Regions from separate parts of the Brenneria tiliae genome, predicted to be linked through region 2. Evidence: predicted binding sites of a transcription regulator. Region 2 holds the regulator's gene; each other region holds the start of a gene.

Region 1 (5,854 bases), on a different contig from region 2:
GAGCGGATCGCCCGCGTTGAAAATTGTGCGCCGCTATATCGATCGCCATGGCAATACCTTTGAAACGACGATATCGATCCATCCGGCCGACAGATATACCTGCTCCATTGTGCTGAAGCGCCAGAGCAGCAGATAAAAGAAAAACAGCGCGCATCACCGCAAACACTCGGTTAAATAATCAATAAACGCAATAATTCGCGCCGGCACGTGTCGGCGCTGCTGGTAAACCGCGTGGATATCCGCCGCCGGGGTGGCGAAATCGGTCAATAGCGCCGCCAGTTCGCCGCGCGCGAGATAATCTCTGACGTCCCAGTACGAACGCAAAATAATGCCGTGCCCGTCAAGCGCGTAGCACATAATCACTTCGCCATCATTACTCGACAGACTGCCGCAGACTTTATGGGTAAATTCCTTGCCGTCCTGGTAGAAGCGCCATAATGAATAATCGCTTTCAAACTGCCGCAGCACAATACAGTTATGTTCGGACAGATCGGCCACCGTCTTCGGGGTGCCGGCGCGGGCAATATAGGCCGGCGACGCGCACAGCACCCGGGGATTATCCAGCAATTTCCGCGCAATCAAACGCGAATCGGGCGGTTTCCCCACGCGGATATCAATATCGATTCCGGCATCCAGCATGTTGACCGGCTGGCTGGAGAGCTGGAGCTGCACTTCAAGGCCGGGATGCAGGCGTGAAAAAGAGGAAATCAGCGGCGCAATGTGTCGACGGCCAAAGCCAAAGGAGGCATTCACCGTCATCTTGCCGCACAGCGAACGCTGATTTCTGGCGACGGCGCTTTCCAGTTCGGTGATTTCTTTCAGTATCGGCGCCGCCCCTTCGGCATAAAGAATCCCTTCCACCGTCAGGTCTAAACGTCGGGTGGTGCGTTGTATCAGCTGCACGCCAAGCCGCTTTTCCAACTGCGTCAGCCTCTTGCTGACCGCGGGCAGGGAAAGGCCAAGCTCGCGGGCCACCGCCGTCAGGCTGCCTAACGCTGCAATACGGCTGAAAAAGAACAGATCGTTAACCGATGACATGGATTCTTCTCTTAAATTCAACAGTAACTTGCCATTTAGGCTAATTGTTCACCATTTACCAAAGAAATACACTCGATTAAACCCTCTAATAGCAACAAGGAACCTCTGATGGCGCTAAAACAGCACAGCATCGCCGTAATACCCGGTGATGGCATAGGTAAAGAAGTGATGCCCGAAGGCGTGCGCGTGATCCAGCGTGCGGCGGAAAAATTCGGCATCGACATCCGCTGGGACTGGTTCGATTTCTCCAGCGCCGACTACTATCTCAAGCATGGGAAAATGCTGCCGGATGACTGGTTCTCCACCCTGAAAAATTATGACGCCATCTATTTCGGCGCGGTGGGCTGGCCTGAAATCGTGCCGGACCATGTTTCTTTATGGGGCTCGCTGCTGCAATTCCGCCGGGAGTTCGATCAGTACGTCAACCTGCGTCCCTGCCGGTTAATGCCCGGCGTCAAAGCGCCGCTTGCCGGGCGCGAACCGGGCGATATTGATTTCTACGTGGTGCGGGAGAACACCGAAGGCGAATATTCCAGCGTTGGCGGAACCATGTTTGCCGGCACCGATCGGGAAATCGTTATTCAGGAAACGGTGATGACGCGCGTGGGGGTCGATCGCATCCTCAAGTTTGCCTATGAACTGGCGATGAAGCGCCCGAAAAAACACCTCACCTCCGCCACGAAATCGAACGGTATCGCCATCACCATGCCATACTGGGATAACCGGGTGGCGGAAATGGCGAAACAGTATCCGCAGATCAAGGTCGATAAATTTCATATCGATATTCTGACCGCCAATTTCGTCCTGCACCCGGACTGGTTTGACGTGGTGGTCGCCAGCAATTTGTTCGGCGATATTCTGTCGGATCTGGGGCCGGCCTGTACCGGCACGATCGGCATCGCCCCTTCCGCCAACATCAACCCGGAGCGCCGTTTCCCCAGCCTGTTCGAACCCGTTCATGGCTCGGCCCCGGATATCGCCGGCAAAGGGTTGGCCAACCCTATCGGCCAGATATGGTGCGGCGCGATGATGCTGGAGCATCTGGGCTATGCGCAGGCCGGCGCGGCGGTACTGCACGCCATTGAAAGCGTCTTGTCTGGGGGCCCGCAGACCGCGCCGCTCACCCGCGATCTCGGCGGCAGCGGCAATACGGAAACCTTGGGAAGAGCGATTGCCGACCGGCTGTAACGCCGCGGCGCCTGTTTTTCATCACCGGCGGGCCGGTCGCCGTTGTCACCTAACTGTCACGTCCGTTGTTTATGCTGCGGTGGATTTCCCCATATCCACCGCATAAGAGCTAATACGATGAAAAATAATATGTTGTCGCTGCTGATGGCCGGACTGCTGCCGCTGAACGCCCTGGCTTCCGGCGAAAATGTCACTCGTTATGTCATCGCCTTTCCTGCGGGCGAACGCGTCGCTTACCAGGGAAGATTCGCCGGCCATTTCCCCAATGGTTTACCGGTTGGGGTGGGCTCAGGCCTTTATTTCAGTGGAAAACAGGGGAACGACCTGCTGTTCACCACGCTGACCGATCGCGGCCCCAACGCCGATGCCCCGCAGGTTGGCGATAAAGAAGCCAAAATCTTCGCCAGCCCGGATTATACCCCGTTAATCATGGATATCCGGATAAGCGCGAACGGCGCGCAGGCGCTCAATCCACGCCCGCTACACGACGAGCATGGCGCAATTAGCGGCCTGCCGCTGCCGGATAATTTGATTGGCACCACCAATGAAGTGCCGCTCAATGATGCGTTACGTCCTCTTGATACCGATACCCGCGGTCTGGATCCCGAAGGGATCGCCCCGGATGGCAACGGCGGCTTCTGGCTGTGCGATGAGTATGGCCCGTTTCTGATTCACGTTGATGCCAAAGGGAAAATCTTGCAGAAATTTGGCCCGACGCCCGCCGGCGCCGAACAGTCTATTGCGAGCGGATTACCCAATATCATCAAATGGCGTCAGCCTAACCGTGGCTTTGAGGGGTTAACCCGCCTGCCGGATGGCACCATGGTGATGGCGGTGCAAAGCACGCTGGATATCGACGGGAAAAGCAAAAATAAGGCGCGCTTCACGCGTCTGGTGATGTTTAACCCGAATACCGGCGCCAGCCGCATGCTGGGCTACCCCATCAATATCGACGGCTACAAGAAGGCTAAAGACGCCAAAATCGGCGATATCGTCGCGCTGGACAATCAACGCATTCTGCTTGTTGAGCAGGGAAACGACCAAAACAAGCAGATGCAGAACCGCATCTATCTGGTGGATTTTAGTCAGGCCACCGATCTGACGCCTTTTGACGCCGACGGAAAATCGCCGGAATTTGACGATGACGACCAGTTGGCTAAACGCGGCATTCGCCTGGCGCAAAAACGGGAACTGGTGGATCTGCGTAAGCTGGGCTGGCGGCAGGAGAAAGTCGAAGGGCTGGCGATGGTGGATAAACAAACGCTGGCGGTTATTAACGATAATGATTTTGGCCTGCAAGCCGTGCTGAAATCGCCGCGCAAAGAAAAGGACGAGGTTGCTGACTATCAGGTGATAAACGACGGCAAGCTGGCGCGAGACGGCAAGGCGGTCGATACCACGCTGGAAATTATACCGCTCCCTAAGCCGCAGTCTGAAAACGAACTATGGCTGATCACGCTGCCGCAGCCGATACGCTAACCGCTTGGAATTCCGGGAGTTGCCGCGCTATCCGACTGAAAGCTCGGCGCATTCCAATTGCCGCCGCCGGTGTTAACACAATATTGTCGCCAGGATAAAATAGTGATCTATATCTCATTTTTTAGCAAAGCCTGTTAATAGCGCCGGGATTCATAGACGGATTTTCTATAAAAACCGCAATCCGCTGGTGGTTACTTTTTGCGAGCAGTAGGATCGGTGCGGTTTTACCGTCAAACGAAGGAGGTTAGTGTGTACAAGGCGTATGACAGATATAGAAATCCGCTCGATCTCGGCTGCCGCGTTATGCAAAGCGATTCACGCCTGGTCGGCACCATTGCGGCCATTCATGCGGAAAATCTGAAACGTGAAGAAGTCCGGCGCGCCAAGTGCGTTGAACTAAAAGGCGTTAATGGGTACTTTGCCCCTCAGGAGCTGATGCGTCTCGGCCGTTCCTGATTTTCAGGACAGGCGGTTTTTATTACGCATAATTCTGATTATTCGGGCGTCGCTCCGTCGCCCGATATTGTGTTTCCCGTATAGGTTTTCTTATTCCAACCCGGCAAGCGCCGCGGCTCACGAATGCTCGAACCAATCGCTGTTCTGCTGGGCGATGGGCGTAATCGAGTAAATCAATTCCTGTAAGTGCGCACACACCGCCCACTCGGCCGCATCGGGATCGCGGGCCTTCAACCCATTGAAAATAAGATAATGCTGCTGAATAAGGCTCTCCGGCGGGGAGACCTGGCTCAAACTGAGGAAGCGGACTCTGTCCATGGTCGCTTTAATCGACTCAATGGTTTCCCACGCCAGCGGACAGCTGGCAATCTGGGTTAAAAACTGATGAAAACTATCGTCAAGGCTGAGAAACTCGCGCATCTGTTCATTCTGCGCGGCCAGTTCCTGGCGGCGCAGGTTATGTTCCAGCTTCAATAATTGCTCGTCGGTGACCATTTCCGCCGCGCGGCGAACGATGGCGCACTCCAGCGCCTGACGAATAAAACGGGCGTCGGCCACCCGTTTTTCGGAAATTTTCATCACGAAGGTGCCGCGCTGCGGCAGTATCTGCACCAGCCCGGCCTCGGCCAGCTTGATAAACGCCTCTCTCACCGGCTGGCGAGACACCGCAAAACGCATTGATATCTCTTTTTCGGACAGCAGTTTACCCGGCGGAATGGTGCATTCCACGATGTCTTTGCGCAACACGCGGTAAATTTGCTGGTTTACAGGTTCATTGTTGTTGATCTGAAAAGGAGTGTCCATACAGCCGCTTTTTTACTCAGAATAGTTATTGATTATGATACATGCATACTCAAGGCCGTATCTATCTTCTTTTCCCTATTGAATCTGGCGTAACGCCCGGCGATGGGGGTCATTACCGATAGCGGGATGCGCCATAATGCCGCAACCGGCAAGTATGGCGCATACGACGTTTCCCCGTGCTTATGGCATCAGCAGATTAGGCAAAAACATCACCGTCTGCGGAAAAACAAACAGAACGGCGACGAAAATCAGAAACGCGATTAAATAGGGGACCGAGGCTCTCATAAAATGCAGCGTGTCGCATTTCAGAATACCGCAGACCGTATACATACAGATCCCGACCGGCGGCGTATTCGCCCCAAGCAAGGTCAGGGTAATAAACATAATGCCGAAGTGAATCGGGTCATAGCCAATCTCCGTGACAATAGGCAGCAGTATCGGCGTCAATAATAAGATCAGCGGGCTGGCATCCAGAACCATGCCGATGATCAATACCAGAGCAAAAATCAACAGCATGATCCCCATCGGGCTCTCGGTAAAATCCGTAATCACTTCGGTCATCGCCTGGGGCAACTGATCCAGTACGCTGATATGTCCGAGAATAAAGGCGGCCATCACCAAAAGCATAACGATACCGAGATCGCCCAAGGTTTCCGTCAGCGTATCAAGCATGCCCTGCCAGGTGAGTTCCTTGTAGATCAGCCCGCCGACAATCAGCGCATAAAGCACGATGAAAGCGCCCGCTTCCGATGTGGTAAACAATCCCAAGCGAATCACGACAATCAGAATAACCGGGAACATCAATGCCCAGAAACCACGACGGAAACTTACCGCAACCTCTTTGAATGTCGGTTTTGACAAGGTTTCCGCCTGGATCTTCATTCTGCGG
Region 2 (5,854 bases):
CTTTTTCTGGACAAATATCGTGATCATTCCCTGGCAACAACTCGATCCTGAAACATTGGGCAATCTCATCGAATCTTTCGTGCTGCGCGAAGGAACGGATTATGGCGAACAGGAGCGCACGCTGGCGCAAAAGGTCGCCGACGTGCGCCGGCAACTGGAGTCAGGCGAAGTGGTTCTGGTGTGGTCGGAGCTGCATGAAACCATCAACATCATGCCCCGCGGCCAGTTTAACGCCGGCGAGTATCATCCGCGCTGAACGCCGCAAAAGCCGAAAAAGAGGATGCATCGCTATCGGCAACCGTGCTAACAATGATAAAAACCTCATTCAGCAGTCTGAAACCTTGTCTTTTTTGATGGCGTTTTTCCGGCAAGCCCTGCAGCAAACGTCACCATCATGGAGTGAAGCGCCTTATGTCACATCAGCATCCGATTATTGCGGTTACCGGCTCCAGCGGAGCGGGAACCACAACCACCAGCCAGGCATTCCACAAGATTTTTCAGCAGTTAAACATGCGCGCCGCCCAGCTTGAAGGTGACAGCTTCCACCGCTATACCCGCCCGGAAATGGATATGGAAATACGTAAGGCGCGGGATCTCGGGCGCCATATCAGCTATTTCGGCCCGGAGGCCAATGATTTCAGCCTGCTGGAGCAGTCGTTTACCGAATATGGCCGCCACGGAAGCGGTAAAACCCGTAAATATCTCCATACCTATGATGAAGCGATCCCCTACAACCAGGTGCCCGGTACGTTCACGCCGTGGGAGCCGATGCCTGAACCCACCGACGTGCTGTTTTATGAAGGGCTGCACGGCGGCGTGGTGACCGATAGGCACAATGTGGCGCAACACGTCGATTTGCTGGTCGGCGTGGTGCCGATCGTCAACCTGGAATGGATTCAGAAACTGATTCGCGACGTGAACGAGCGCGGACACTCGCGCGAAGCGGTGATGGATTCGGTGGTGCGCTCCATGGAAGACTACATCACCTACATTACGCCGCAGTTTTCACGCACGCACATCAACTTCCAGCGCGTTCCCACCGTTGATACCTCCAACCCGTTCGCCGCCAAGTCGATCCCCTCACTGGACGAAAGCTTCGTGGTGATTCATTTCCAGGAACTGGATAATATTGACTACCCTTATCTGCTGGCCATGTTGCAGGGATCGTTTATTTCCCATATCAACACCCTGGTGGTGCCCGGCGGGAAAATGGGTCTGGCGATGGAGCTGATTATGGCGCCGCTGGTGCAGCGCCTGCTGGAAGGGAAAAAAATCGAATAGTCCGCCGCGGCAAAAGCACCAGCGGGCGATACGCCGAGGATTACCCCGCTATGCGGACTTCATGACTGTGCGTGACCTCGACGGCTTTATCCAGCATCAGCGCCACCGAGCAATAGCGCTCCGCGGAGAGCGCCACCGCCCGTTCCACCGCTTTCTCCGTCAGCCCTGTGCCCGTCACGATAAAATGCAGATTAATATGGGTAAACAGGCGCGGCGCTTCCGTTCTCCGCTCCGAGGTCAGTTTAACCTCGCAGTCCGCCACGTCATGACGGCCTTTCTGCAGGATCGACACCACGTCAATCGCACTGCAGCCGCCAACCGACATCAACACCATTTCCATTGGGCTTGGCGCCTTGTCTCCCGAATTGCCATCCATCAGCACCTGATGCCCGGACGCTGATTCACCAAGAAAAGTTAAACCTTCAATCCACTTTACTCGAGCCTGCATGCCGCCTCCGCTAAAAATTTTTTGAAAATTTATATCGTTACTGTACAAAAACACGCTATAACCAAAGCTTCATCATGCTGAAGCGAGACAACACAAGACAGGTCCTTCAAGCTGTGTTACAAACGAAAATAGAATCTGCCTTTTCTGGACAAACTCAGATACCGGGGAGATGATGATGTCGCCAGATAGAGGCTCCAGTATATTCCCTGACGTCATTCTTCCTAGACGAATTTTGAATGTTTAGCAGTAATACGCCGTACAGGGAACTCTGAGCCCTGTGATTTGCGCAGTGAATTACAACAGAGGATGATAGCGAATGGTTCTCGGCAAACCGCAAACAGACCCGACTCTCGAATGGTTCCTTTCTCATTGTCATATCCACAAGTATCCATCGAAGAGCACGCTGATTCACCAGGGTGAAAAAGCAGAAACGCTTTACTACATCGTGAAAGGCTCTGTCGCAGTGCTGATCAAAGATGAAGAAGGCAAAGAAATGATTCTCTCTTATCTCAATCAGGGAGATTTTATCGGTGAACTTGGCCTGTTTGAAGAAGGTCAGGAGCGCAGCGCCTGGGTACGGGCGAAAACGGCTTGTGAAGTTGCTGAAATTTCTTATAAAAAGTTCCGGCAGTTGATTCAGGTGAATCCCGATATTCTGATGCGCCTGTCGGCGCAGATGGCCAGCCGACTACAGGTAACTTCAGAGAAAGTCGGTAATCTGGCGTTTCTCGACGTTACCGGCCGTATTGCTCAGACGTTATTAAACCTGGCGAAACAACCCGATGCCATGACTCACCCCGATGGCATGCAAATAAAAATCACCCGTCAGGAAATTGGGCAAATCGTCGGCTGTTCACGCGAAACCGTGGGCCGTATTCTTAAAATGCTGGAAGACCAGAACCTGATCTCCGCACATGGTAAAACGATTGTGGTTTACGGCACCCGTTAAACCATTCCGTTACCCTACAACAAAAAAGCGTGAAGCGAGTTTCACGCTTTTTTTTATCACCATCAACGCAGGTCTCATATTTACCCCTTAGTTAATGAGCAGGGTATTTATTATCAAAATAAATTATTTACCGGCAATGTAAATAGCCTTACCAACAGGCTTAATCTATTATTTTCAATATCGGCAAAATAAAAATCAGCCATGATTTATAAAGTTATATTTTAATATAGATCAATAAAACTCCATTTTTATTTATTTTAAGAAAATCCCTATTAATATGGATATCCGGGGGGATTTTTCAGACAAATCCACCTTATATGAATATATTGCTGAAAACAGAAACCTATGGAAATAAAAAAAACCATCATGAGAATATAACTTATTGATAATAAAACAATAAATATCTTATGCGTAATTTTAATTGGCAATTTAGCTTTCATAGAACCCTCCTTTCCTTTCGATTATTCAAAAGACGCATTGAACTCACCGTATTGAATTGTTTTATTTTTGTGATAACACTGATGCGGGTTTTTGATAAAACTGAAAACTGATATTCCATTTTTAGCGAAAAATCCAACCTTATTACCCTGGGCATATGGAACGATAAATGCCTTAACGAAAGTTATATTCCAACAGGAGATAATCCTTATGAAATACCTACTGCCTTCAGCCGCCGCCGGGCTGTTATGTCTTGCCTGCCAACCAGCGATGGCGGCCGATACCGGCGGCTATGCCACCACCGACGGCGGCAACGTTTCCGGCGCCGTCAATAAAACGGCCGGTTCGATGCAGGACATTGTCGATATCATCGCGGCAGCGCGTCTGGACTCAAGCGGTAAAAAAGTGTCAGGCGGCGCCTACCCCGTAGTCATCACCTATAACGGCAATGAAGATGACTTAATCAAGGCGGCGGAAGCCGATATCTGCGGTCAATGGAGCAAAGCGGCGCGCGGCGTGGAGATCAAGGAGTTTACCAAAGGCATTACCATCCTCGGCGGCAATGGTTCCTCAGCAAACTTCGGTATCTGGATCACCAAGTCCTCCAACGTCGTGGTGCGTAATATGCGCATGGGGTATATGCCCGGAGGCGCCCAGGATGGCGATGCAATCCGCATCGACGACTCCCCGAACGTCTGGATCGACCATAACGAGATCTTCGCGAAAAACCATGAGTGCGAGGGCACGCCGGACGGCGATACCACCTTTGAATCCGCCGTGGATATCAAAAAAGGCTCGACCAACGTCACCGTCTCCTACAACTACATTCACGGCGTCAAAAAGGTCGGCTTAAGCGGTTCCAGCAATAGCGATACCGGACGCAACCTCACCTATCACCACAATATCTACAGCGACGTAAACGCCCGGCTGCCGCTGCAACGAGGCGGTCAGGTGCATGCCTACAACAACCTCTATTCCGGCGTCACCAGTTCAGGGCTGAACGTTCGTCAGAACGGCATCGCATTGATTGAAAGCAACTGGTTCGAGAACGCGAAAAACCCGGTGACATCCCGTTACGATGGCTCGAATTTCGGCACATGGGAACTGCGCAACAACAACATTACCAAACCCGCCGATTTCACCACCTACGGCATCACCTGGGACAAAGATTCCAAAGCCTATGTCAATGCCGATAGCTGGACCAGCACCGGCACATTCCCCGCACTCCCTTATAGCTACTCGCCGGTAACCGCGCAATGCGTAAAAGATAAACTGGCGAACTATGCCGGCGTCGGCAAGAACCTTGCCGTATTGACCGCCTCCGCCTGTCAATGACGACGCGCTGATTTAATTCGGGCGAGTTGGGTAAACTCGCCCGTTTTTACACGGTCGATCAGAGAAAGCTTAAGGCAGGACCTTCGCCGACTGGATAACCACGGGTTTGAGCGGCACGTTCTGATACGGGCCGACGTTTTCCGTCTGCACCTGGGAAATCTTATCCGCGACCTCCATCCCTTTAACCACCCGGCCAAAGACCGCGTAGCCAAAATCGCGCTGGCCGTGATCGAGAAAGGCGTTGTCCGCCACGTTGATAAAGAACTGGCTGGTGGCGCTGTCTTTGTCGGCGGTACGCGCCATGGCGATGGTGCCGCGCAGGTTGCGCAAACCGTTATCCGCCTCGTTTTTGATCGGCGGGTTGGGCGCTTTCTGCTTCATATCATCGGTAAAGCCGCCGCCCTGGATCATAAAGCCGGGGATCACGCGATGAAACGTGGTGCCGTTATAAAAACCGTTATTCACGTACTCGACAAAGTTTTTCACCGAAACCGGGGCTTTTTGCTCATCCAACGCCAGCTCAATGTTTCCCGCCGAAGTGGTCAGCAACACATGCGTAACGCCCGTGGCGGCAAACAGCGGGGAAAAAGCGCTAAGTGAAATCAAGGCCGCCGCGGCAACCAGAGTACGTTTGAACATGATAATTCCTTGTGGATAAGACTGGTTACAGAAAGCGTAATGATTGTAAATACCCGCCCTCGGCAACGCCACCGATTTACCTTTTTTTACGTAGCGAATTCACATCGTAACCAATCGTTAACCGCCGCCCTGAGTAAGGGCCGGCATAACGGCCGGCCTCCAGCCGATAAATCACCCCATAAGTTCCGAACGCACCGCCAGATCGCGGCTGTACTGGCGGCTGGCCTCCACCAGCATGGTGGTATAGGCATTTTTCGGCGTATCGCGGGTCAAGTCGCCGATATCCAGCGTTTCCAGTATCCGGCCGTACTGCATCACCGCCACCTTATGGCATAGATGGGAAATCACCCCCAGATCGTGGGTCACCAGCAGATAGGTCAATTTCTCCTGCTGCTGCAACTCGGCCAGCAGATTGAGGATTTCCGCCTGCACGGAAACGTCCAGCGCCGAGGTGGGCTCATCCAGCAGCAGCACCCGCGGCTCCAGGATCAACGCCCGGGCGATGGCGACGCGCTGACGCTGCCCGCCGGAAAGCTGGTGGGGATAGCGGCGGCGAAACGTCGTTCCCAGCCCCACCTTTTCCAGCAGCGCATCAATACGGTCGTCGCGGTCGGCAAAGCGATGGATCAACAGCGGCTCTTCCAGTATCGACTCCACGGTATGGCGGGGATGCAGCGAGCCATAGGGGTCCTGAAACACCATCTGCACCCGGCGGCAGCGCCCCCGATCGATACGGTGCGCCAGCGGCTGGCCGTCAATCAGCA
Region 3 (5,854 bases), on a different contig from region 2:
CGAGGAGTTTTATAAGGACCGTATCTACTTGAGAAGTATGGAGGAGGGGCCTTATTACGCGGTGAAGACGGTCATCAAGATGTTTGCCACGCTGGGAGGCGCACGCGTTAATGAAAAATTCCAGGTGCTGGATAAACAGCGGCAAATCATCCCCGGCCTTTATGCGATTGGACAGGATGCCGGCGGTCTTTACAGCGATTCCTACGATATGTCGATTGCCGAAGGCACCGCCAGTGCGTTCGCCATCACCGGCGGCAGGCTGGCGCCGCTCGCCATTGCGGAAGAGGTGAAAAAATAGCCATGGTTTTCTTACGGCAAAGCCCCCTGAGCAGGGCTATATCTTAGTCACATATTTACCGATAAAAGGTATATGTAAGCTCAGTGTTATTTCGTGCGCGAAAAAGAAAGGTATTTTTATGCCACGTCGTAGCACGCGCCCGACTCAGGGCGCTCAGTCGCCGCAGCCCTGAGAACCCTGGCTTCCGGCTGAAATTATGCCGCTGACGCGGTTCCCTCGGCGCCCATGACCGCTATTCGAGCCACCAGTGACGCGTTCCCGACGCGGCACTGGTTTTCGCAGCATCCCTGCTGCTCACTCGGCGGTCAAGTTCACCTCAGCATAATTTCTTACGCCGGGTAAAGGCAAAACCCGTCATGCGTCCCTGCATTTGTGTATAAGACGCAGTGCGCAGGGGGCTTTAACAAAACGGGGTCAGATAAAGCGCATCGATAAATCCAGCGCGCGGACGTGCTTGGTCAGTGCGCCGACGGAAATATAGTCCACCCCGGTTTCCGCATAGTCGCGCAGCGTCTCGATCGTTACGTTGCCGGAGATTTCCAGCAGGGCGCGGCCCTGGGTGATGTTCACCGCCTCGCGGATGGTTTCCAGACTGAAGTTGTCCAGCATGATGATATCCGCACCGGCGTCCAGCGCCTGTCGCAGCTCATCAAGCGATTCCACCTCCACTTCCACCGGCACGTCGCGGCGCAGTAAAAAGGCGTTCTCCACCGCCTGCCTGATGGAGCCGGCCGCGATGATATGGTTTTCCTTGATCAGGAAGGCATCGGACAGGCCGAGCCGGTGGTTATTGCCGCCGCCGCACATCACCGCATATTTCAGCGCGGTGCGCAGCCCCGGAATGGTTTTTCGGGTATCCAGCAACCGGGTGCCGGTGCCTTGCAGCACCGAGACGTAACGGCTGACTTCGCTGGCCACGCCGCACAGCGTTTGCAGGAAATTCAGCGCGGTACGTTCCCCGGTCAGCAGCTGTTTGGCCGGGCCGGCGATATCGCACAGGGTTTGGCCGGGCGTGATGGCGTCGCCATCGGCAACGCGCCAGGTAATGGACGTCGCGCCGCCGAGCTGGGCAAAAACCTCCTCAAGCCAGCGTTTGCCGCAGAAGATGCCCGCCTCGCGGGTGATAATACGGGCTGAGGCCTGGGCATCCTGGGCTAACAGACGGGCGGTAATATCCTGAGAGGCATCCACCGCGCCGCCCAAATCTTCACTTAACGCCAGCCGGACGCTGGCGGGAATATCCTGCGCAATACGATTGAGCAGCTCGGTCTGGCGTTGTTCCTGACTGTAGCGACGCGTTGTCATCACAAAAAGCTCCGAAAGGGGATTCGGGGCTCTATGCTACCCTGTTTGAACGACGACATCCACAACGACTAGTTGTTATAATTCAAGGTGTTAAATTGTTAAAAACTGTAGCCCACCACCAAATAATAACCCCAGCCGGTTGATTTCACTTCAAATGGCCCCTGGCCGAAGTTCAGCTCGGCGCCGTCCGCCCACTGTCCGCCGTTGTGGAAATAACGGGCGACGACGGCGTAGTGCCAGTGGTCGTAGCCCAGCGACAGAATATGGCTGGAGGCGATGGAGTTGCCGGTGCGCGACCGGCCGTCCTTATTGCGCAGGTCCGAGCCGAAGTCAACGTTGGTGAAACCGATATAGGCGACGTTGCCGCCCCACAGCGCCCCTAGCGGATAGGAGTATTTCACCTTGAAACGGTAGCCGTCCCATTCGTTTTCATTGCCGGCGCCATAGTTCTTCCACTGGTATTTGGCATAGATATTGGTGGAAAGCGATAAATCGGTGCCGGTATCGATATCGTTGCCCAATCCCACGTACCAGGTGCTTTGCCGCGAATCGCTGCTGCGCCCGTGGTCGTAAATGATATTGTTGGCGACATACCACTCTTTAAACGGACCGACCCCAAGGTCGACGCCCGTCAGCTTATCGATGGAAAAGCGCGGTTCAATTTCCACGAACAGCGGCGAGCCATCGTCCCAGGCGCCGCGGTCGTTCGAGTTTCCCACGCCGAAGAACTTCGGCACGTCGACATAGCCGTAAAAATCGAACCAGTCTTTGCGGGCGAACGCCTCGTATTCCAGATAGACATCGTTATTCAGCTGAGGTCCGAAGCGGGTGTGATAACTCCCCACCACGTTGACGCTCTGATGCCACCAGTCGGAAAGATATTCCGGTTTATTCTCGTCGGCGAGAGCCGGCACGCTGTAGGACAAGGCGACCAAAGCGCCTGCGGCGAAAGCTTTTTTCATATTCATTTCCGTATAGTTGGCAAAGCGCGTTGTGAAGCCGGGTATTGTGAAATAAGTTTTTGTAATACCTGCAAAAAATCGCTGGCTATTTCACGTCGCCATTTTAAATAAAAATTGAAACAGTGCACGTTAGTTAACTCACATATTCATCAGATTTCATAAAAAATGTGATGTGCATCACTATTTTCCAGCGTCCGGAAGAGGCGTAACGCGGATCGCCTTTGCAGCGATTACCCTGTTTAAAGGCGATTTATGGCGGCGTGACAACGCGCGGGGAAACAATAAAACCTTTTTGTATCCAGCCGGTTAGGTATGGTGTTGAGAAATATGGTACTCTGTCGGCAGGCGCATTCCGGTTAAAAACCGTTCCCATTAGCGCGCCAGATTCAGCCCGGCAAACGACATGATGCGAGGTTATCGCCGATGCTTTTGGAAAATGGCTGGTTATCCGAGATAAAACATATTCCTTCCCCCCATTGCGATAGTCGCCCGGACGACGAAGCCCCTTCTCTGCTGGTGATCCATAATATCAGTTTACCGCCGGGGGAATTTGGCGGCCCTTATATCAATCAACTGTTTACCGCGACGCTGGATGCCGACGCCCATCCCTATTTCGCCGCTATCCGCCATTTACGGGTTTCCGCGCACTGCCTTATTCGCCGGGACGGGGAAATTATTCAATATGTCTCTTTTAACCAGCGAGCCTGGCATGCCGGCGTTTCTCAATATGAAGGTCGTGAACGGTGTAACGATTTTTCCATCGGCATCGAGCTGGAAGGGACGGATACGCTACCTTTTACTACAGAACAATATTATCAGCTGGCGGCGGTAACCCGGCTGCTGCTCAGCGCTTACCCCGTTACGCCGTCGCGCATTACCGGACACAGTAATATCGCACCGGGCCGTAAAACCGATCCTGGCCCGGCCTTTGATTGGGATTTATATCACCGCCTGATACAGGAAGGCCGGATAGATAATGACGGGAGCATAAACCGATGACGCTGTTTACATTGTTGCTGGTATTGGCGTGGGAGCGTCTGTTCAAACAGGGTGAGCACTGGCAGCTGGATCACCGTCTTGAAGCGGTGTTTCGCCACCTGCCGCCCCCTTCCTTACTGCAAACCCTGTTTCTGACATTGTGCTGCGTGGGGGGGGTATCGCTCTTGCTATGGCTGGCGGACGGCATCCTGTTCGGGCTGATTCTGCTGCTGCTGTGGATCGCCATCAGCCTGATGTGCATCGGGGCGGGGGAGGTGCGGCAGCACTATCGGCGATATCTACAGTCGGCCCGGCGCGGTGAAGTGGGCGCCAGTCAGGAAATGGCGGCGGAGCTGGCTTTGATTCAGGGCTTGCCCGTCGGGGTGGGAGAAAAGGAGCGTTTGCAGGAACTACAGAACGCCTTGCTGTGGATTAATTTCCGCTTTTATTTGGCTCCGCTGTTCTGGTTTATCGTCGCGGGCCCTTATGGTCCCGCCGCCATGGCCGGCTATGCGTTTTTACGCGCCCGGCAGACGTGGCTGGCGCGCCACCATACGCCGCTGGCTCGCGCGCAGTCAGGGGTTGACTCGCTGCTGCATTGGCTTGACTGGATCCCGGTGCGTCTGGCCGGTGTGACTTACGCTCTGCTGGGGCATGGCGAGAAGGCGCTGCCGGCCTGGTTCGCTTCTCTGGGGGATTTCCGTAACTCGCAATATTGGGTTTTGACTCAGTTGGCGCAATTTTCGCTGACGCGTGAGCCGCATATCGACCCGGTCGAAACGCCAAAGGCGGCGGTGGCGCTGGCGAAAAAAGTGACGCGGATACTGGTGGTGGTGGTGGCTTTACTGACGATTTACGGCGCGCTGGTATAGGGCCAAGAGGAAGAAAAATGGCCGAATATATCGGCCATTTTTTCGCGTATCAGGCTAATTACCGGGGCTGATTTTTCTTCCTGAGAGCGTAGCCGATACCCAGAATAACCACCCATACCGGGATTAGCAGCACGGAGATGCGAATGCCCGGCGTCAGGTACATCACCACCAGAATACCCGCCAGGAACAGCAGACAGATATAGTTGCCCAGCGGATAAAGCAGCGCCTTGAACTTGGTTACCGTTCCTTCGCTGTCTTTTTTCGCCCGGAACTTCAGGTGGGCGAGGCTGATCATCGCCCAGTTGATCACCAGCGCGGAAACCACCAGCGCCATCAGCAATTCAAAGGCTTTGCCGGGAATCAGGTAGTTGATCAGTACGCAGAACGCCGTGGCTAAGGCGGAAACCCCAATCGCCACCACGGGTACGCCGCGAGCGTCAACCGTTTGCAGCACTTTAGGGCCGTTGCCTTGTTTCGACAGGCCGTACAGCATACGGCTATTGCAATAAACGCAGCTGTTGTACACCGAGAGCGCGGCGGTCAGCACCACGATATTCAGTACGGTCGCCACCACGTTGCTGTTCAGTTCATGAAAGATCATCACAAACGGACTGCCGCCTTCCACCACTTTGCCCCACGGGTAAAGGGACAGCAGAATGGTCAGGGAGCCGATATAAAAGATCAGGATACGGTAGATAACCTGATTGGTGGCGCGGGGAATGCTCTTTTCCGGGTCATCCGCTTCCGCCGCGGTGATGCCGACCAGCTCCAGTCCGCCGAACGAGAACATGATCACCGCCATCGCCATCACCAATCCGCTGGTGCCGTTGGGGAAGAATCCGCCCTGCGCCCACAGGTTGGTGACGGTCGCTTCCGGGCCGCCGGTGCCGCTGAGCAACAGCCAGCCGCCAAACAGGATCATGCCGATGATGGCCGCCACTTTTATGATGGCGAACCAAAATTCCATTTCGCCGTAAATTTTGACGTTCGCCAGATTAATGGCGTTAATCACCAGGAAGAACACGGCGGCGGAAACCCAGGTGGGGATATCAGGCCACCAATACTGGACGTAAATCCCTACGGCGCTCAGTTCCGCCATGGCGACCAGCACATACAGTACCCAGTAGTTCCAGCCGGAGGCGAAGCCGGCGAAGTTGCCCCAATATTTGTAAGCAAAATGGCTGAAAGAACCCGCTACCGGCTCCTCTACCACCATCTCCCCCAGCTGTCGCATGATAAGGAAAGCTATCAGCCCGCCAATCGCATACCCCAAAATAACCGAGGGTCCGGCCATTCTGATTGTTTGAGCGATGCCGAGAAAAAGGCCGGTTCCCACCGCGCCGCCCAGGGCAATCAACTGGATATGACGGTTTTTCAAGCCACGCTTTAGCGCTCCGTCCTGTTGTTGACCATCCATCAAATTTAATCCTCTGCCTTGG

Evidence for each region. Region 2 encodes CRP, which controls carbon source genes, mostly activating them, when cyclic AMP is high. Its sites were predicted from a motif close to ATGTGANNNNNNTCACAT; they were not measured.
Region 1: a site for CRP is predicted at 3,806-3,823, ahead of ydfZ (putative selenium delivery protein YdfZ). Genes of this name have one in related genera too.
Region 3: a site for CRP is predicted at 2,731-2,748, ahead of MFP24_RS16595 (nucleoside-specific channel-forming protein Tsx). Genes of this name have one in related genera too.

Annotation. Positions count from the first base shown of each region.
Region 1 is NZ_JAKPCB010000087.1:81,001-86,854, reverse strand. It holds gene MFP24_RS03140 (GntR family transcriptional regulator) at 1-136, shown strand, start outside; gene MFP24_RS03135 (LysR family transcriptional regulator) at 154-1,038, opposite strand; gene MFP24_RS03130 (tartrate dehydrogenase) at 1,147-2,226, shown strand; gene MFP24_RS03125 (esterase-like activity of phytase family protein) at 2,344-3,705, shown strand; gene ydfZ (putative selenium delivery protein YdfZ) at 3,955-4,161, shown strand; gene MFP24_RS03115 (GntR family transcriptional regulator) at 4,279-4,965, opposite strand; gene MFP24_RS03110 (TRAP transporter large permease) at 5,146-5,854, opposite strand, start outside.
Region 2 is NZ_JAKPCB010000096.1:47,746-53,599, forward strand. It holds gene MFP24_RS10210 (YheU family protein) at 20-256, shown strand; gene MFP24_RS10215 (phosphoribulokinase) at 412-1,281, shown strand; gene MFP24_RS10220 (OsmC family protein) at 1,322-1,729, opposite strand; gene crp (cAMP-activated global transcriptional regulator CRP) at 2,046-2,678, shown strand; gene MFP24_RS10230 (polysaccharide lyase) at 3,327-4,451, shown strand; gene ppiA (peptidylprolyl isomerase A) at 4,521-5,090, opposite strand; gene MFP24_RS10240 (ABC transporter ATP-binding protein) at 5,262-5,854, opposite strand, start outside.
Region 3 is NZ_JAKPCB010000100.1:301,889-307,742, forward strand. It holds gene MFP24_RS16585 (FAD-dependent oxidoreductase) at 1-298, shown strand, start outside; gene nadC (carboxylating nicotinate-nucleotide diphosphorylase) at 713-1,603, opposite strand; gene MFP24_RS16595 (nucleoside-specific channel-forming protein Tsx) at 1,702-2,565, opposite strand; gene ampD (1,6-anhydro-N-acetylmuramyl-L-alanine amidase AmpD) at 2,989-3,564, shown strand; gene ampE (beta-lactamase regulator AmpE) at 3,561-4,415, shown strand; gene MFP24_RS16610 (amino acid permease) at 4,474-5,832, opposite strand.